Regions from separate parts of the Streptomyces sp. NPDC014861 genome, predicted to be linked through region 3. Evidence: riboswitches for the same ligand, from Rfam matches in the RefSeq annotation. Region 3 holds a riboswitch; each other region holds the start of a gene.
The links. A riboswitch is a leader RNA that binds a small molecule or an ion and turns the genes downstream of it on or off. The one in region 3 is predicted to bind cobalamin.
Positions count from the first base shown of each region.

Region 1 (4,709 bases), on a different contig from region 3:
GCGTGCTGCTCGACGACGGCGACCCGCCGGGCGAGCGCACGGCGTGGGACCGCGCCCAGCCGTTCGCCGTCCAGGGTCACGACCCCCGTCTCCGGCGCGAGGACGCCCGCCAGGACGCGCAGCAGCGTGGACTTCCCCGAGCCGTTCGGCCCCAGCAGCCCGGTCAGCGTGCCCGGACGCGGCGCGATGCTCACCCCGTCCAGCACCAGTGCCCCGCCGGCCGTCCGCGAGACCCGGGCGGCGCGGAGCCCCGTACCGCCGTGGACCGACGTCGACGTGCCGGTCATCGGGGGCTCCTGGTGCGGTACAGGACGAGGACGAAGGCGGGGACGCCCACGAGCGACGTCACCACGCCGACCGGGACCTCCTGCGGGTCGAGGACCGTGCGGGCGAGGGTGTCCGCCCACACCAGGAAGACGGCCCCGGCGAGCGCGGTCAGCGGCAGCAGCCTGGCGTGACCGGGGCCGGCGAGGGCGCGCACCGCGTGCGGCAGGACCAGGCCGACGAAGCCGATCGCGCCGGCCGCGGCGACGAGGACGGCGGTGAGCAGCGCGGTGACCGACAGCAGCACCAGCCGCGTGCGCGCCACGGCCACGCCCAGCGTCGCCGCCGCGTCCTCCCCGAACGCGAAGGCGTCCAGCGTACGGGCGTAGCCGCCGCACACCAGCAGCGCGACGGCCAGGACGGCGGCGCACACGCCGACGTCGGACCAGTCCGCCCCGCCGAGCGAGCCGAGCAGCCAGAAGAGGATGCCCCGGGTGGTCTCGGCGTCGGCGGCGGTCATCACCACGAACGAGGTCAGCGCGGAGAAGAGCTGCATCGCGGCCACGCCCGCCAGCACGACGCGGTCCGTCGAACCGCCCAGCGTGTGGCTGAGCAGCAGGACGAGGCCGAACGAACCGAGCGCGCCCAGGAACGCCCCTCCCGCGACGGACAGCGCACCCCCGCCCACGCCGAGGACGACGACGGAGACCGCCCCGGTCGACGCGCCCGAGGAGACGCCCAGCACGAAGGGGTCGGCGAGCGGGTTGCGCAGCAGCGACTGCATCACCGCGCCGCAGACCGCGAGCCCGGCGCCGCACGCGGCGGCGAGGAGGGTGCGCGGCAGCCGCAGTTCCCAGACGATGCCCTCCCGGAGGGGGCTCAGCGCGGACGCCTCGCCGCCGAGGTGCGACACGATCACGGTCCAGGCGTCCGCGACGCGGATGTCGGCCGGACCGATGGTGACGGCGAGCGCCACGGAGACGCACAGGAGGAGGACCCCGGCCGTCCCCGCGACCGCCGTGCCGACCGCGGCACGGCGCCGGCCCCCGGCCACGCCCGCCTCGGCGGGACCGGCGGCCGGACCCGGCCGGATCACTTCGCGAGCCCGTGCGTCCGCAGCGCGGCGGCCAGCTGTTCGATGCCTTCGACGGTACGGATCGTGGGGTTCATGGCCTGGCCGCTGAGGGTGACGTACCGCTTCTCGCGCACCGCCGTCATGTTCCGCGTGACGGGGTGCGACTCCAGGAACTCGATCTTCTTCGCGGCGCTCTCGGCGGACTGGGCCTTGCGGGTCAGGTCGGCGATCACCAGCACGTCGGGGTCGCGGTCGGCGACGGTCTCCCAGTTGATCTGCGGCCACTCCTCCTTCGTGTCGTCGAAGACGTTCTTCACCCCGAGCACCCCGCTCACGATGCCCGGCGCGCCGCAGCAGCCCGCCATGTAGGGGCCCTGGGAGTCGGAGAACCAGTAGAGGACGGAGGCGCCGCCGAAGTCGGCGCCGGCCTTCGCCTTCGCGACCCGGGCGCTGAGCTCGCCGACCAGCTTCTCGCCGCGCTCCGGCACCCCGAAGATCCTGGCCAGGTCGCGGACCTCGCCGTACACGGTGTCCATGGTCAGCGGCGCGGTCCGCACGCCGTCGCCGTCGCCGCTGTTGTCCTTGCCGACGCAGTCGGAGGGGGAGAGGTAGGTGGGCACGCCGAGCTTCGCGAACCGCTCACGGGGCGCGACTCCACCCTTGCCCAGCGTGTAGAGGAACGAGGCGCTGACGAAGTCGGGCTCGGCATCGAGCACCTTCTCGAACGACGGATACCGCTCGGCGAGCCGGGGGACCCGGGCGTTCGCCTGCTCCAGCCCCTTGAGGACCGGGTCCGTCCAGGTGGCCGTGCCCACCATGCGGTCGGCCAGCCCGAGCGAGAGCAGGATCTCGGCCGATCCCTGGTCGAGGGCCACGGCCCGGCGGGGCGGCTCGGCCACCTCGACCCGCTGCCCGCAGTTGTCGAGACCGACGGGGCCGGCGGCCGCGCCGGAACCCCGGCCGGTGTCCCGGCCCTTCCCCGAGGGCCCGGAGGCCGGGTCGCCCGCGCCGCAGCCGGCGACGAGAACGGCACCGGCCACGAACAGCACGGCGGAGCGGACGGGGTGTGCGAAGGGCACGGCGGGAGTCCTCTGCGTCACGGCTCATGCGCGGAGCCTGTCGTACGGAGCTCCCCGGACGGCGGTGCGCCCTCCGGGGCGCCAGCAGGTCTTCGGACTCGGGATCGTCCGGACGGGACGCCTTCCCGGGCCCCGAGGGGCCCAGTGGCCGTTGTCCCGCCCGTCACCCTCACCGCTGCGCGTCAGCTCCGGATTCCCACCGGATTCCCTGACCCGTGCACGTACCGCCTCGATACGTACAGAGGTGCGACTGGCCCGGGCAAGCTATCACAGGGGATCTTGCCGCCGCCCGGGGTCCCGCGCAGGTCAGACGCGGTGCGCGACCTCCGCCAGGGCGTTCTTGACCTCCTGGGCCACGCGGGCGGCGTCCTCGGGGTTGTTCACGACATCGGTGTTGTTCATGTCGACGACGAGGACGTCGCTGGCGGAGTAGTGCCGGTGCACCCAGTCGTCGTACCCGGACCAGAGCGTGCGGTAGTACTCGACCAGGCCCTCGTCCTGCTCGAAGTCGCGCCCCCGCAGTCCGATGCGGTGCAGGACCGTCTCGAAGTCCGCCTTCAGATAGACCATGAGGTCGGGCGCCTTGCGGTAAGGCAGCCCCTCGATCTCGCGCATCATCTCGTCGAGCAGTCCCTCGTAGACCTGCATCTCCAGGGAGCTGATCCGGCCCAGGTCGTGGTTGACCTTGGCGAAGTACCAGTCCTCGTAGATCGACCGGTCGAGGACGCTGTCGTCCTGCTTGTACGCCTCCTTGATCGCGGCGAACCGGGTCTGGAGGAAGTACAGCTGGAGGAGGAAGGGGTAGCGCTTCGCCTGGATCTCCTCGGGGCTCGCCGAGTAGAAGAGCGGCAGGATCGGGTTGTCGTCCACGCTCTCGTAGAAGACCTCGGTGCCCAGCTCCCTGGCGAGCAGCTCGGCCACACTCGTCTTGCCGATCCCGATCATGCCTCCGACGCAGATCACCGGCATACCTCACTTCTCCCTGGGGGTCTTCTGTACGTGGACGGGGAGCTGGGCCTCCCGTACCACTCGGACGCGCGCCGGTGGTCAGGCGATTCCCCGGGGAGACGTGATCAAGGTCATTCCGTGATCGACGCCGTGCGGTCCCGATGGGCCGGCCGTACCGCGCCCGCCGCTCGAAGCGGCAGGCCGCGGCCCCGCAGCCGCGTCAAATTTTAGATGACGATCCGGCCGGAGCGCTCCGCCCCGGCGTCGGGGGCGGTCGCCCCGGTCTTGGGGCGAGTCGGAGCGGCCGGCGGGGCCGGGGAGCCGGAGGCCGGGAGCCGGGAGCCGGGGGCCGGGAGCCGGGCGAGGGGGACGGATCTTCACCCGGGGCCGGCGGTTTTCGGACGTGGCGGTCCCGGGGTGGTCCGCCGGTCGGGTCGGTCATCGGGTCGGTCGTCGGGGTCGGCCTGTGGGTTCGGTGGGTTCGGTCGGCGGGGTCTGTCAGTGGGGTCTGCGAGGATGCCGCCATGCACGAGGAAGTCATCCCCATTCTCCGCGTGGAGAACGCCGCGGTGGCCGTGGCCTGGTACGAGCGCCTGGGCTTCGCCCAGCAGTGGGAGCACCGCTTCGAACCGGGATTCCCCGCGTTCGTCGAGGTCGCCCGGGGCGGGGTCCGCCTGTTCCTGTCCGAGCATGAGGGCGACGCCCGCCCCGACACGCTGGTCTACCTCCGCGTGCGCGACGTCGATGCCGTCGCCGCCGAGTTCGGCGCGCGGGTGGAGGACGTCCCGTGGGGGCGCGAGTTCGAGCTGCGGGACCCCGACGGGAACCGGCTGCGGATCGCCACGCCGCAGGGCTGACGCCGGAGGGCCGATGCCGCAGGGCGGACGGCGGAGGGCTGATGTCGAAGGACGGACGCCGTAGGGCTGATGTGGGAAGGCAGGGCGGCGCGGGTGATCGTCGTACGAGCTGAGTACGATCACCTACCCCGGTCTGAGTACGTGAGCGGTCGCCCGCTCCCGCGCGGCACCGGAAGGGTGAGCGCATGCGCCGATTGCCGTTGCTCGTACCGCTGTTGCTGCTCACCGTGGGCTGCGGTGTGCTGCAGAACTCCGAAGGGGACGCGACGGACGCCGCGCGCGAGGTGGCGCGGAAGGCGGGCGAGCGGCTCCACAGCCAGCGTCCGCGTACCGCGGAGGAGGTCGGGCGCTCCGCCTCCGGCATCGACGGCGTGGAAGTCCTGGGACTGAGCGGCACGTCGACGCACGAAGGCGACGGCGTCGACGTGGTCGTCCGCACCTCCGGCTCCGCGTACGACGGCTGGTTCGACGTCCAGGAGATCGTCG
Region 1 covers NZ_JBIBWV010000003.1:515,588-520,296, forward strand. Annotated here, with positions in the region: gene ACF1BN_RS08895 (ABC transporter ATP-binding protein) at 1-287, opposite strand, end outside; gene ACF1BN_RS08900 (FecCD family ABC transporter permease) at 284-1,360, opposite strand; gene ACF1BN_RS08905 (ABC transporter substrate-binding protein) at 1,357-2,418, opposite strand; cobalamin riboswitch at 2,505-2,628, opposite strand; gene ACF1BN_RS08910 (deoxynucleoside kinase) at 2,725-3,387, opposite strand; gene ACF1BN_RS08915 (glyoxalase superfamily protein) at 3,891-4,223, shown strand; gene ACF1BN_RS08920 (translation initiation factor IF-2) at 4,409-4,709, shown strand, end outside.
Region 1: linked by a shared signal. The riboswitch ahead of ACF1BN_RS08905 (ABC transporter substrate-binding protein) and the one ahead of ACF1BN_RS04245 (ABC transporter substrate-binding protein) in region 3 are both predicted to bind cobalamin.

Region 2 (4,709 bases), on a different contig from region 3:
CGCGGGTGCGGTAGTCCTCGATGATCCGGCGCTTGCCGCGCTCCTCGAACCAGTCGACGGTGGCGCGCAGCAGCCTGCGGGTCTCCGGGTCGAAGTGCGTGGGGTCGTAGGTGCGGGGGTTGAAGAGCAGCGCGTCGGCCATGGGTTCCGCCTTGAGGGAAGGAGGGGTGGGTGGGAGGGGCGAGGGCTTGGGGGTGGATGGGGGGAGCGCAGGCCCGGGGGTGGTGGGGAGGGCGAGGGCTTGGGGGTGGACCGGAAGGACGAGGGGTCTCGGGTGGTCTCAGAACCGGTGCAGGGTGGCGAGGACGTCGTCGAGCCACGCGATCATCATGCGTTCGTACGCGATGCCGCCCCGCAGCACGACGTGCTGGAGCTCGCGCTCGGCGTCCGGGGGCGCGGCGGGGCCGGCGTCCGGCGCTCCGCTCGTGGGCGCGGCGGCGGCGTGCGGGGGCGCGGGGGCGGCGTCCGGGGGCGTGGGCGCGGCGGCATGCGGCGGGAAGTCCCGGGCCTCGCCCGCGAGGTAGTGGGCGAGGCGGTCGGTGTGCGTCCGCCGGTGCCGCTCGACCTCGCGGACGAGACCGGCGGGGTCGTCGAAGGCGGCGCCGCGGATCTTGACGGCGAGGTCGTGCCGGACGCTCTCGGGTTCGATGGGTTCGTGCAGCCAGGAGCTGAGCGCCGCGTGCCCGAGGTCGGCGACGGAGTACTCCTTCTTGTCCGGCCGCCCCTGCTGCGGCACTTCGCGGGCGGCGACCCAGCCGTCGTTCTCCATCCGCTTGAGGACGCGGTAGATCTGCTGGTGGGTGGCGGTCCAGAAGTAGCCGATGGACCGGTCGAACCGCCGGGCCAGTTCGTATCCGGACCCCGGCTTCTCCAGCAGGGACACGAGGATCGCGTGTTCGAGCGCCATGCCTCCGATCTTGCTATGCAACTGGTTGCATAGCAAGAAGGGCGGACGCCGGTGAGACGCGCCTCACGGGCGCACGGCGGGGCGACGGGCGCGGGGAACCCGTAGCCGTGGCCGGTCCGGGCCGTACGCGACGGTCGCGGCGGACGTCGCGCCCGCCGCGTGCTGCGCCGCGCGGGGATGCGCCTCCTGCACCACCCCGGTAGGCGGCGCGCCCGATGCCGGACGGCAGCTCCCGGGGTGCGCCGGTCACCGCCGACGACACCGGCAGCCCGGCGTCCCGCACCCGTCCGGCCGGCGCGTCCAGCTGCTCCCGTCCCGTGGTGACGGTCCTCACCTCGGTCGCCGTGACCGGAACGGTCGCGGGCGCCCTGGGCGTACCTCTCGGGATGGTCCTGCACGGCCGGGTCGTGCCCGCGATGGCCGACAGCGTGGGGCTCCGCCTCCCCGCCTCCGTCCTCGACGTGTACGGCGCCGCCGAACTCGTCCCCCTGGCCCTCGGCGGCCTCCTCATCGCCGTCCTGGGCGCCCTCCTCCCCGCCGGCTGGGCGGCGAGGACCCGTACGGCCACGGCCCTGCGCACGGAGTAGCAGGTCGGGCCGGGGGGAGGGTCCGCGCGGGCGGGTGCGGCGCGTACGCTGGCGGGTGCAGCTGGTTCGCCCCCGTCCGCCGTACGGGAGGCGTCGTAAGAGGGAACCCGGTGGGAATCCGGGACTGCCCCGCAGCGGTGAGCGGGAACGACCGCCGTCATACGCACTGGGTCCGGGAGGACCTGGGAAGCGACGGCCAGTAGGGGTCCGCCGGGTGGAGATCCGGTGGGCGTGCCCGCGAGTCCGAAGACCTGCCCGCTGTCCGCGCGCCGGCGACCCGTGCGCGCGGTGCAGCCCGCCGCGACTCGCGAAGGAGAGTTGACGTGGCCGATCGTGCCGTCTCCGCATCCGCCCGCCCCGCCAAGACCCCGGACGACTCCCGGGTGGTGCTCGCCCACATCATGAGCGAGCACGACACGAACCTGTACGGCACCATCCACGGTGGCGTCATGATGAAGCTGATCGACGACGCCGCCGCCGCAGCGGCCGGGCGTCACGCCGACGGGCCGGCGGTGACCGTGTCGGTGGACCGGATGACCTTCCTCGCCCCGGTCCGGGCCGGGGACCTGCTCAGCGTGGAGGCCGGTCTGGAACGGGCGGGCCGGACCTCCATGACCGTCGGCGTCCGGGTGACCTCCGAGCGCTGGAACAGCTCCGGCCCCGCCACCGAGGTCGCGACCGCCTTCCTCACCTTCGTCGCCATCGACGCCGAAGGCTCCCCCCGCCCGGTGCCCGCCCTCCACGTGGTGAACGCCGGCGTCTCCTGACCCCGGCCGCGCAGCGGAGGATCCGCCGCCCCTCGGGGCGGCGGACGCTTCAGGACTGCCCGGCCGCCCCGGCGCCCGTGTCCGGGGCGTCCGCCGCCGCCCGTCGCCTGTGGTGGACCACGGCCCCGCACACGGCGAGGAGGAGGACGGCCACCCCGGCCACGCCGAGCGCCGTGTGCCGGGCGAACAGCGCGCCCAGCGCGGCGAGCGCGCCGATCCCGAAGACGGCGTAGATCACGGCCCAGGCCGCTCCGCCCACGAACAGCGCGGGCAGGTAGCGCGGCAGCGGCATCCGCATGGTGCCGGCGAGGAAGTTGGCGGCGGTCTGGAAGCCCACGGTCAGGAAGGAGACGGCCACGACGGGCGCGCCCCAGCGCTGGATGGCCCGTTCGGCGCGCTGGAACCTGGCGGTGGCCATCCGCTCGGCGAACCTGCCGCGCCTGGCGCCGGCGCCGGTGAGCCAGCCGACGGCGAAGGTCCCTCCGGCCCTGAGCAGAACGATCACGTACAGGGCTCCGGCCACGCGCAGGATCTCACCCACGGCGCCTCGTCCTGGTCACCCGCGGCGAGCGTCCCGCCCCAGCGGTCCCACGACGGGCACCAGCCCGGTCTCCGCCTGTCACCTGCGCTCCGCCTCTGCCCGTTCCGTCGCCTGGACCCCACCGTACCGACATCCGAACCCGCCCCCGTCACCGAGCCGGACATCCAGCAAGGCCACCCTAACCGAACGCGCGTACGCCGAATCGGGCGCACCCCCGACGCCCCATGAGCTACCCGTCCCGCCCGCTCCTCACCCCTCGACGCCCTGTCGGCCACGGACTCGGGCGGCACCGCGCGTCAGCGGCGGGGACCGGGCCCCCGCCCTCCTCCTCCGGCTCACGTGCCGGAGGAGGGCGTCCGGTGTGCGGGGCGGGCGCGGACGTGCATCCGCTCGCCCTGCCGCCCGAAGAGGCTCAGCACCTCGACCGGCCCCTGCCCCGTGGTGCCGAACCAGTGCGGCAGGCGGGTGCCGAACTCGGCCACCTCCCCCGGGTCGAGCACCAGATCGTGGTCGGCCAGCACGAGGCGGAGGCGGCCCGAGAGCACGTACAGCCACTCGAACCCCTCGTGCGTGCACACGTCGGGTGTGTCCCGGCCGGCGGGCAGGACCATCTTGTAGCTCTGCAGGGGTCCCGGCTGTCGTGTCAGGGGCAGCACGGTGTTCCCGCCGACCGCGTGCGGTGTGAGCCTGACCCGCGGGTCGCCCACCTCCGGCGCGCCCACCAGTTCGTCCAGCGGGACCCGGAACGCCTGGGCGATGGGCAGCAGCAGGTCCAGGCCGGGGCGCCGCTGCCCCGCCTCCAGGCGTGACAGCGTGCTCTTGGAGATGCCGGTCGTCCTCGCGAGCGCGGCGAGGGTGACGCCGCGGGCGGTGCGGGCCTTCCTGAGCCGGGGGCCGACGGCGGACACGACCTGGGCTGTGGTCGACGGCCGCTCCACGCCCGCGGCAGAGCGTCCGGCGGCGTGTGTCGCAGGCGCGGGTGCGCCGCCGGCGGGCGACATCGCCCGGGTGTCGAGCGGGTGGCCGGGTGCGGGGTGCATCAGGTGTTCCTCCCGGCGGGGAGCCCTGTCGGAGCTCCGGTGTGCGGACTGGCCGCGTCCCCGCGCCACGGATCGGGGGCGGGGCGCGGACGGGCGGCGGGCACGGTGTCACTCCTCGCCCGTGCGGAGGGCGCGCGCCCCGGTGCGGGTCATCCTCCGGTCGACCAGGACGACGGGGACGGTGAGGACGGCCAGGGCCGCCCCCAGCCAGGGGAGGGAGGCCGGTCCCGCGCCGGCGCCGAGCGCGACCCCCGCGAGGGCAGGCACGAGGCTGATGCCGAGCTGGAACATGGAGACGGCGGTGGCACCGGCGAGGGTCGGCGCGTCCGCCGCCACCGTGAACACCCGTCCGTAGACGGCCGGGTTGAGCACGAATCCGGCGACGCCCAGCAGCGGGACCAGGACGACGACCGGGATGGCGTGGTCGGCGAGGAGCGCGAGCGGCACCGAGGTGACCAGGATGCCGACAGCGCCGACGAGGAGCGCCAGGTGCGGACGGCCGTCGGCGATCCGGCCTCCGACGGAGAGGCCGACGAAGGCGCCGATGCCGAAGAGGACCAGGATCGGGGGCACCCACACCGCGTCGACGCCGGTGACGTCGGTGAGGAGGGCGGCGAGGTAGTTGTACGAGATCATGTACGCGGCGGTGCTCAGCAGCGTCGCGGCGTAGACGACCCACAGCTGCGGCTTGCGCATGGTGCGCAACTCCCGCCCGACACTGGGCTCCTGGGCCGGTCTGGTCGCCGGGACGGCGACGGCGGTCGCGACCGCGCCGAGGACGGTGAGGGCGACCACCGCCCAGAACCCGCCCCGCCAGCCGGTGTAGTGGCTGAGCAGGGCGCCGGCGGGGCCGCCTCCGACCATGGC
Region 2 covers NZ_JBIBWV010000011.1:28,749-33,457, reverse strand. Annotated here, with positions in the region: gene ACF1BN_RS22260 (acyl-CoA dehydrogenase family protein) at 1-142, opposite strand, end outside; gene ACF1BN_RS22255 (PadR family transcriptional regulator) at 281-907, opposite strand; gene ACF1BN_RS22250 (hypothetical protein) at 1,123-1,494, shown strand; cobalamin riboswitch at 1,591-1,747, shown strand; gene ACF1BN_RS22245 (acyl-CoA thioesterase) at 1,818-2,261, shown strand; gene ACF1BN_RS22240 (DedA family protein) at 2,311-2,802, opposite strand; gene ACF1BN_RS22235 (helix-turn-helix domain-containing protein) at 3,138-3,842, opposite strand; gene ACF1BN_RS22230 (Cmx/CmrA family chloramphenicol efflux MFS transporter) at 3,951-4,709, opposite strand, start outside.
Region 2: linked by a shared signal. The riboswitch ahead of ACF1BN_RS22245 (acyl-CoA thioesterase) and the one ahead of ACF1BN_RS04245 (ABC transporter substrate-binding protein) in region 3 are both predicted to bind cobalamin.

Region 3 (4,709 bases):
CCCGTCCGATCCGGCCCTGCGCCGGCTCTTCCCCGACGCGTACGGGGACGACACCGAGGAGCTGCGGGCCGCCGCGGCCGACTTCCGCCGCTTCACCGAGAACGACCTGCGGGCCCGCAAGCGGGAGGACGCCCTCGCGGTGGTCCGCGCCTTGGACGGGCTGAGCAGCGAGGGGCCGGAGGACTCCGCCCTCCTGAAGCTGACCCCGGACGAGTCGCGGGCCTGGCTCGGCACGCTGAACGACCTGCGGCTGACCATCGCCACCCGGCTCGACATCACCGAGGACGAGGAGAGCGAGCGGCTCTACCGGCTGCCGGACAGCGATCCGCGCAAGCCGATGGTGATGGCGTACCTCTGGCTCGGGGCGCTCCAGGAGTCACTGGTCGAGACGCTGATGTCCTGACAGGTGCCCGTCACCGGGTGTTCGCTCAGCGGACGCTCAAATCCGGATAACGAACTCGTTATCTGAGCGAACACCTTGCCGTCTTGTATCCCTCTTGTCCGTATTTTTTTGTGGTGCGCGCCACACCCAACTCCGTCGATCACCGCCCGGCCCGTGATAAATCTTCACGACCACTCGGGCACGCCACCCCTGTTCCCGAGGGCGCCCCAGCCGGCTGACCGCCGGTGGCACTCCATCCATATCCGGGGGGATCAGGACCTGATCCGCAGCAGACGCACTCGATGTCGCGCGGATCAGCATGGAGAAAGGCGCACCACCATGACCTCAGTGCAGGTCGACAAGCAGCACGACGGCACCGACGGGGCCGTGGACGGCGGCGAGGGCTACCAGCGTGGCCTCGGCGCCCGCCAGATCCAGATGATCGCCATCGGCGGCGCGATCGGCACCGGGCTCTTCCTCGGCGCCGGCAAGGCCATCCACAAGGCCGGCCCCAGCCTCATCCTGGCGTACGCGATCGCCGGTCTGGTCATCTTCTTCATCATGCGGGCCCTGGGCGAACTGCTCATGTACCGACCGGTGTCGGGCTCCTTCGCGGAGTACGCCCGCGAGTTCGTCGGCCCCTTCGCCGGCTTCGTCACGGGCTGGACGTACTGGCTCTTCTGGGTCGTCACCGGCATCACCGAGGTCACCGCCGCGGCCACCTACATGACGTACTGGTGGGACATCCCGCAATGGATCTCCGCCCTCGTCTTCACCGTGATCCTCTACGGCGCCAACCTGATCTCCGTGAAGCTCTTCGGCGAGCTGGAGTTCTGGTTCTCCATGGTCAAGGTCACCGCCATCATCGGCATGATCCTGATCTGCGCCGGCATCCTCACCGTCGGCTTCTCCGACGCCGGTGACACCGCCACGGTGGCCCACCTCTGGAACCAGGGCGGCTTCTTCCCCAACGGCGTCGGCTCCACGCTGATGACCCTGCAGATCGTGATGTTCGCCTTCCTCGCCGTCGAGCTCGTCGGCGTCACCGCGGGCGAGTCCAAGGACCCGAAGACCGTCCTGCCCAAGGCCATCAACACCGTGCCGTGGCGCATCGCCGTCTTCTACGTCGGCGCCCTGATCATGATCCTGTCGGTCGTCCCCTGGACCGAGTTCCAGCCGGGCGTCTCCCCGTTCGTCGCCGCCTTCGAGAAGATGGGCCTCGGCGTCGGCGCCGCCATCGTCAACTTCGTCGTGCTGACGGCCGCGCTCTCCTCCTGCAACTCCGGCATGTACTCCACCGGCCGCATGCTGCGCGACCTCGCGCTCAACGGCCAGGGCCCGAAGGTCTTCACCCGGCTCACCAAGGGCGGCACCCCGCTCCTCGGCCTGACCTTCTCCGCCGCGCTCATGCTCGTCGGCGTCTGGATCAACTACGTCGCCCCGGGCAAGGCCTTCGAGTACGTGGTCTCCTTCGCGACCATCTCCGGCATGTGGGCCTGGATCATGATCCTCGTCAGCCAGATCCGCTACCGCCGCAAGTGCGACCGGGGCGAGCTGCCCGAGTCCACCTTCAAGGCCCCCGGCGCCCCCTGGACGAGCTGGTTCGCGCTGCTCTTCATCGGCATGGTCATCGTGATGATGGGCATCGACGAGGGCGCCCGCGTCTCGCTCTACTGCGCCCCCGTCTGGGGACTGATCCTCACCGTGTCCTACCTGGTGCTCAAGGCCCGCAACCCCGAGGGCGCCGCCTTCGTCAAGCGCTCCTGACCAGCACCGTCTCGGCATCCGGGCCGTTCCGTACCATCCCTCGGTACGGGGCGGCCCGTCTGCTTATCCTGTCGGCATGCTGACCATCACCCGGGACCTGTACGACCGGATCGTGGAACACTCCCGCGCGGACCACCCCGACGAGGCCTGCGGCGTCGTCGCGGGGCCGGTCGGCTCGGGCCGCCCCGAGCGCTTCATCCCGATGCTCAACGCCGCCCGCTCGCCCACCTTCTACGAGTTCGACTCCGCCGACCTCCTCAAGCTCTACCGCGAGATGGACGACCGGGACGAGGAGCCCGTGATCATCTACCACTCGCACACGGCGACCGAGGCGTACCCCTCCCGCACCGACATCACCTACGCCAACGAGCCCGGCGCCCACTACGTGCTCGTCTCCACCGCCGACACCGACGCCGCCGGACCCTTCCAGTTCCGCTCCTACACGATCGTCGAGGGCGTCGTGACCGAGGAGGACGTCAAGGTCGTCGAGGCGTACGAGTAGTCTGGCCCCGACCTTCAGGGCGGCAGGAACCAGGAAGCCGGTGCGAATCCGGCGCGGTCCCGCCACTGTGACCACACCCCGTGTGGAAGCCAGGAACTGACCTGCCGCCTTCTCACCACCGATCGGGGACGTGGAAATCCCCGGAGGAGGCCCTTCGCCATGACCAGGCGCCCCCGGCTGCTCGCCGCCACCGCCCTGCTGCCCCTGCTCGCCGCCTGCGCCGGCCCCGCGAGCAGCGAGGACGCCGCGAAGCCCGCCCCCGGCTTCCCGTACACCGTCACCAACTGCGGCGAGACCACCACCTTCCAGGCCCCGCCGAAGCGCGCGGTCACCATGAACCAGCACGTCACCGAGATCCTCCTCGCCCTCGGCCTGGAGAAGTCCCTCGCCGGCACCGCCTACCTCGACGACGCGATCCTCCCCGCCTACAAGCGGGCGTACGACTCCGTCCCCGTGCTGTCGAAGGAGTACCCCTCCAAGGAGGCGCTGCTCGCCGCGAACCCCGACTTCGTCTACGGCGGTTACGCCTCCGCCTTCGACGCCAAGGACGGCCGCGGCCGCGACGACCTGGGCAGGGCCGGCATCACCACCCGCCTCAACAGCGAGTCCTGCCCCGCCGGCACCCCCTCCGTCGACGACCTCTACCGCGAGGTCACCGAGGTCGGCCGCACCTTCGGCGTCCCCGACCGGGCCGAGAAGTGGAACAAGGAGGCCCGCGCCACCGTCGCCGCCACCGAGAAGCGCCTCGGCGACCTCGACCCCGTCTCCGTCTTCGTCTACGACAGCGGCGACAAGACCGCCTTCACCGCCGGCGGCAAGGGCATCGGCAACGAGCTCATCAGCCGGGCCGGCGGCCGCAACGTCTTCGCCGACCTCCCCAAGGCCTTCGGCGACGCCGCCTGGGAGCAGGTCGTCGCCCGCAAGCCCGAGGTCATCGTCATCTACGACTACGGCTCCACCACCGTCGAGCAGAAGAAGAAGCGCCTCCTCGACGACCCCGCCCTCAAGGACGTCCCCGCGGTCAAGAACCGCCGCTTCGCCGTCCTCCCGCTCTCCGACACCGTCCTCGGCGTCCGCGTCCCGGCCGCCGTCGACAAGCTCGCCGCCCAGCTCCACCCGGCCGCCGGCCGATGACCGCCGTCGCCGCCGCCCCGGCCCCTCCGGCGGCGGCGACGCCCGGCCGGGGCCGGTACGCCCTCGTCGTCGCCGGGCTGCTCGCCGCCCTCGCCGCCGCCGTGCTCGGCTCCCTCGCGCTCGGCTCCGTACGGATCCCGCCCGGCCAGGTGCTCGAAGCCCTCACCGGGAACGCGGCCCCCTCCCCGTACCGCACCATCGTGCTCGACGTCCGGCTGCCCCGGGTGGTCCTCGGGATCGTGGTCGGCGCCGGGCTCGCGGTCGTCGGGACCGTCCTCCAGGCCCTCGTCCGCAACCGGCTCGCCGACCCCTTCCTGCTCGGGATCTCCTCCGGGGCCTCCACCGGCGCCGTCCTCGTCCTGGTCCTCGGCATCGGCGGCGGGCTCACCACCACCCTCGCCCTGCCCGCCGGGGCCTTCGCCGGCTCCCTCGTCGCCCTCGTCCTCGTCTACGCGCTGGCCCGCCGCGGCTCCACCATGACCGGCCCCCGGCTCGTCCTCGCCGGCGTCGCCGTCTCGTACATCCTCACCGCCCTCACCACCCTCGTCCTGGTCGCCGCCGCCCGCCCCGAGCACTTCCAGGAAGCCCTCTACTGGTCCTTCGGCGGCCTCGGCTCCGCCCGCTGGGACACCCTCGTGCTGCCCACCGTCGTCCTGATCCTCGGCACCGGCGTCCTGCTCGCCCTCGCCCGCCCGCTCGACCTGCTCCTCACCGGCGACGAGGGCGCCACCGTCCTCGGCCTCGACACCGGCCGCTTCCGCGCCGCCGTCTTCCTCCTCGCCTCCCTCGTCACCGCCGTGATGGTCGCCGCCAGCGGCGCCGTCGGCTTCATCGGCCTGATGGTCCCGCACGCCGCCCGCCTCCTCGTCGGAGCGCCGCACCGCCGGCTGCTGCCCGTCGCCGCGCTCGGCGGCGCCGTCGCCC
Region 3 covers NZ_JBIBWV010000002.1:92,334-97,042, forward strand. Annotated here, with positions in the region: gene ACF1BN_RS04230 (DUF2017 domain-containing protein) at 1-403, shown strand, start outside; gene ACF1BN_RS04235 (amino acid permease) at 722-2,149, shown strand; gene ACF1BN_RS04240 (Mov34/MPN/PAD-1 family protein) at 2,226-2,651, shown strand; cobalamin riboswitch at 2,637-2,771, shown strand; gene ACF1BN_RS04245 (ABC transporter substrate-binding protein) at 2,811-3,785, shown strand; gene ACF1BN_RS04250 (FecCD family ABC transporter permease) at 3,782-4,709, shown strand, end outside.

Region 4 (4,709 bases), on a different contig from region 3:
CTTGCCTATGAAGCCGCCGCCGGCGTACTTGGTGCCGACCTTCGTCCAGTCGTGGACACCGCGACCCGACGCGTCCTCGCCGCCCTTGTCGAGGAAGTCGACGATGTTGCGCAGGGTGGCGTTGTCGTGACCGGTGGCGGCGAGCGCGTACGCGCCGTCGATGGTCAGGCCGTAGTCGGCGAAGCGGGGGCTGCCCTCGTAGTACCGGCCCTGGATCAGCCGCCGGTGGTCGGCGAGGTAGGCCGAGCCCTTCTTGAGGTCCGGTCCCTCACCGGCCGGGGGAGTGGTGGGCCCGGTCGTGGGAGGGGTCGTGGTCGGGGGTGTGGTGGGCGGAGTGGTCGGAGGGGTGGTCGGCGGCGCGGGCTCCTTCGTGGTCAGCGTCACCAGATCGCTCTTCGCGCCCGCGATGAGGGCCGCGGTGGTGGCGTAGAGCAGCGGGTCCGGGGTGCCCTCCTCGAAGGCGAAGCCGCCGCCGGGGAGCTGCTGGCGGGAGAGCCAGGAGACCGCCGCGTCCGCGTGCGCCCGGTCGCCCAGGGCCCGCAGGGCCTGGGCCGCCCAGCCCGTGGCGTAGGCGCTGCCCGGGACGCTGTACGAGACGGCGGGCCAGGCGCCCGTCTTGGACTGGGCCTTCTTGAGCGAGGAGCGGGCCTTGGTGACGACCGCCTTGTGGCCGCCCGCCCGCTGGAGGGCGAGCGCCACCAGCGCGGTGCTCCCGGCCTCGCTCTCGCAGACCTGTCCGTCCAGGATCAGGAAGCTCGGGAATCCGCCGTCGTCGCACTGGAGTTGAGCCAGCCGCGTCACCGCCTCGGCCGGCGGGGTCACCTCACCGTTCAACAGGGCGATGACGGCGAGGGCCTGCCCCTCGGTCTGCCCCGTCGTACGGAAATCGCCCGTGGTGGCGCAGCCGGGGACGGGCTGCGGCGCGTCCGAGCCGCTGAGGCAGACGTTCGCCAGGAGGTCGCCGAGGAGATCGTGGCCGCCGAAGTCGCGCGGGTCCCTGCCGGTGGCCTCGGCGACGAGCGCGAGGCGGGCGGCGGCGGTGGCGTCGGGCGCCTCGTCCTTCCCGGCGGGGTAGGCGTAGGCGTCGGTGTGCTCGGGCCTGGCCAGGAAGGCGGCGACCCTGCGGGCCGCGGGGCTCTCGCCGTCGGCGGCGGCCAGGGCCCAGGCCGCTTCGGTGGTGGCGAGGTAGTTCGGCACCGTGTCGCCCTCGTTGACCACCCGCTGACCGTTCGTCAGCCGGTCGGTGAGCCAGCGGGCCGCGCCCGGCAGATCGACCGAGCCCGGCGGCACGTTCGGGGCGGGCGGGTCGCTCGGGTCCGGCGGGTCGCCGCCCTCCGCGCGGACGTCGTCGGGGGTGAAGGTGGGCCGGCCCTTGGTGCCGCCGATGTCGGTGCCGCCGAAGACCCAGGCGTCCACGTCGCCCGGCTTGAGCGTGCGGGACATGGCCCCCAGCGGGCTGTACGTCCACTTCCGCTGCCCGGGTGAGGCGATCCAGTACGACCAGTAGGCGGTGGCCTGCGGGGTGAGGACGCAGTCCTCCTGGGCCGGAGTGGGGTACTGCTTGCCCCGGTCGAACGAGCCGTTGCCGATGCGGCAGATGAACGCGGGACCGTCGTGCTCCGTACCCGTGGTGCTGAACCCGCCGGACCGCAGCAGCTCGTAGCCGGTCGTGGGGGTGGCGTCGCAGCCGCGCACCACGGGGCCGCCCCAGTGGCCGAAGTCGACGGCGACGATCGCGCCGGAGGTGCGGGTGCACTTCTTGATCGGGTCGGCGCTCGCCGGCGCGGCGGCCGTGAAGTGGGCCAGGCCCGCGCCGAGCGTCAGAAAGGAGACGGTCAGGACGGACACCAGGCGTCGTCCCGCCCCCGACCACCGTCTCGCCTGCTGTTCGGTCCCCACCGCGGCCCCTCGTCTCTGCCGGGCGGGTGCGTACGTGGCGATGGCCTCGCGACGGCGACGCCGTGGCGGGGCGGTGACGACCACGCCGTAGTCCGCGACGGCGTTCTTCGTGCTCTGTTCCAGCCCAGGCATTCCGACTCACCCGGGACGAGCCGGGTCTACGGTTGCGGGTCAGCGCCGGAATTCGACCGGCTTCCCCTGGTGCTGATTGCTTATCAGCCGGAGTGCAACACGGATCGGTCGGCACCGTCAAGGTGGTCCGCGTCTCACCGGCGAGGCCCGACCGCTCGTCGTGCACGCCCCTCCGGACGACGCTGGCGGTACCTCCACCGTTCGGGTAGCGTCCTGGGCTGCCACATGGGGGAATCCGGTGCGAAGCCGGAGCTGACGCGCAGCGGTGTGGGACGGCGGGGGCCGTTTCCCGAGCCCGAATGCCCATTCGGCGACGCACGACTCGAAGCCGTACCACGCGTTCCGGACGGCGGTCCCCGGCCATGCCATGCCCTGGCCGTGCTCCGGCACGGCGACGCGCGCGTGCGACCGGAGCGGCCGGCGTCCGCCGACTTCAGGAGCACGCCTTGTCCCTTCCCCGCACCTCACGCCGTCTCGCGCTCGCGGTGCCGGCGATGCTCGGCGCCTTCGCGCTCAGCACGCTCCCCGCCTTCGCGACCTCCACCCCCGCGCAGATCGCGACGTCCAAGACCAACGGCGTCGCCTACCTCAAGTCCCTCCAGGCAGCGGATGGTTCGTACGCCGGCTCGGGTCTCTCCAACGAGTGGGCGTTCAGCGCCTTCGCCGCCGCGGGCACCGCCGTCGTCGACGTGGCACCCGGCGGCGACACCACCAAGAACGCCAGAACCGTCTACCGCAACCTGCTGTCCACGGCGGGCTGGCCGTCCGCCACCCCGGTGGTCACCGACTACGAGCGCGGCGCGCTGAACGCCTACGCCGCCGGCATCGACCCGGCCCGCGTCTCGGCCTCGCGCAACCTCATCGCGCACATCTACGCGTACTGGCAGACCGCCGAGCCGGGCTACTTCGGCCCCTCCGCCAACTTCAACGGCACCGTCTTCGCGGCTCTCGCCCTCGGCGGCGCGAAGACCCAGGCCGGCTCCGCCCGCGTCCCGCAGGCCCTGACCGCCGCGATGGTCGCCCGTCTCCGCGCCAACCAGCACAACGACGGCGGCTGGACCTACCAGAAGGTGGAGGGCAACCCCACCGCCATCAACACCGCGAGCGACATCGACATGACCGGCGCCGCGATGGCCGCCCTGTGCGTCTCCGGCGTCCCGAACACCGACGCGGACGTCGTTCAGGCCAAGAACTTCCTCAAGGGCAAGCTCGTCAGCTCCTCGGGCGCGTTCAACTCCCTCTACGGCGTCAACACCAGCTCCAACGGCTGGGGCGTCTCCGGCCTGAACGCCTGCGGATTCAACCCGCAGTCGGCGGAGTTCACCACCCTCGCCACCAAGACCCCGATCGACTTCCTCCTCGCCAACCAGTACAACCCGGCGGGCGGCTTCAAGTACAAGCCCGCCGACACCACTCCCTCCGCGTACTCCTCGATCGACGCGCTGCGCGCGGTCGCCGGAGGCGGCTTCACCGCTGCCCCGCCGGTGCCGGTCACCCCGGGCGCCCCCCAGTGGGTCGCCCAGTCGGCGTTCACCCCGGGGACCGCCACCAAGCTCGCGCTCACCGTCGACGACGGCGCCGGCAACCTCAAGGTGTGCGCGGTCTCCTTCACGCCCACGGCCGCGACCACGACCCTCGGGGACGTCCTCGCCGCCGCGACGGGCGCGGCCACCCCGTCCGGCTGCGTCACCGGCGTCACCCCCGCGTCGGGCACCGGTGCGATCACCGCGCTCAACGGCAAGGCCAACAGCGGATCGAACACCTGGAAGGTCAGCACCGACGGCTCCGCCTTCACCGGAGCCCTCCGCGAGACGACCGTCAACCTCGGCGACACCCTCGCGCTGCGCTGGGGCGCCTGACAGCGGCCGGGGCACGACGGGCGGACGCCGTCCCCCGTCGCTGCCCGCCCGCCCGGCCCATGTCGCCACGCGTGACGGCTCCTCGTCCGTGAGTGACCGCCCCGCTGTGGCGACGCCCGAGGGCTGGACCGATCACGGGGACCCCCTGAAGCCGGGCCCCGGGGGTCGACGGCACGTCCCGCCGGCCCCCGGGGCGCGAGGCGTGGAATGCGCGGGGCCCACCGGCGTAGGAGCCTGGTGGTGTGGTGAAGCCGGGGAAGGCGGTGAACGGCGCGTACCGGCGGAGCTGGCTGCGCGGGGCGCCGCCGCCCCGCTGGGTCCGGGTCCTGCCCGTGCTCCTGCTCGTCGGGGTGGGGATCGCGTCCCTCACCGACTCCGTCCCGGTGGACATCGGCTTCCTGCTCGGCGCCGTCTCCCCGCTGGCCGTCCTGGCGTACGGACCGCTGGCCACGGCCCTCCTCGGCGCGGCGACGATCGCGTTGCTGACCCTGCCCGCCTTCCACCTCGACCGGCCGGGGAACACCGACCTCGTCACCCTCGGCTTCGTCGCCACCCTGAGCGTCTTCGTCTCCTTCGTCCGCGGGCGCAGGGACGAGCAGCTCGACCTGGAACGGGCCGTCGCCGAGACGGCCCAGCGGGCCATCGTCCCCGAGGTGCGGCGGCGGGTGGGTCCCGTGCGCTGCGCGAGCCTCTACCGGGCCGCCGAGGCGGGCACGCTGGTGGGCGGCGACTTCTTCGACGTCAGGGCCGGCCCCTACGGGGTGCGGGCGGTCCTCGGCGACGTACAGGGCCACGGCCTGTCGGCCGTCGCCACGGTCG
Region 4 covers NZ_JBIBWV010000003.1:356,559-361,267, forward strand. Annotated here, with positions in the region: gene ACF1BN_RS08260 (prenyltransferase/squalene oxidase repeat-containing protein) at 1-1,899, opposite strand, end outside; cobalamin riboswitch at 2,004-2,137, opposite strand; cobalamin riboswitch at 2,218-2,357, shown strand; gene ACF1BN_RS08265 (hypothetical protein) at 2,526-3,890, shown strand; gene ACF1BN_RS08270 (PP2C family protein-serine/threonine phosphatase) at 4,133-4,709, shown strand, end outside.
Region 4: linked by a shared signal. The riboswitch ahead of ACF1BN_RS08265 (hypothetical protein) and the one ahead of ACF1BN_RS04245 (ABC transporter substrate-binding protein) in region 3 are both predicted to bind cobalamin.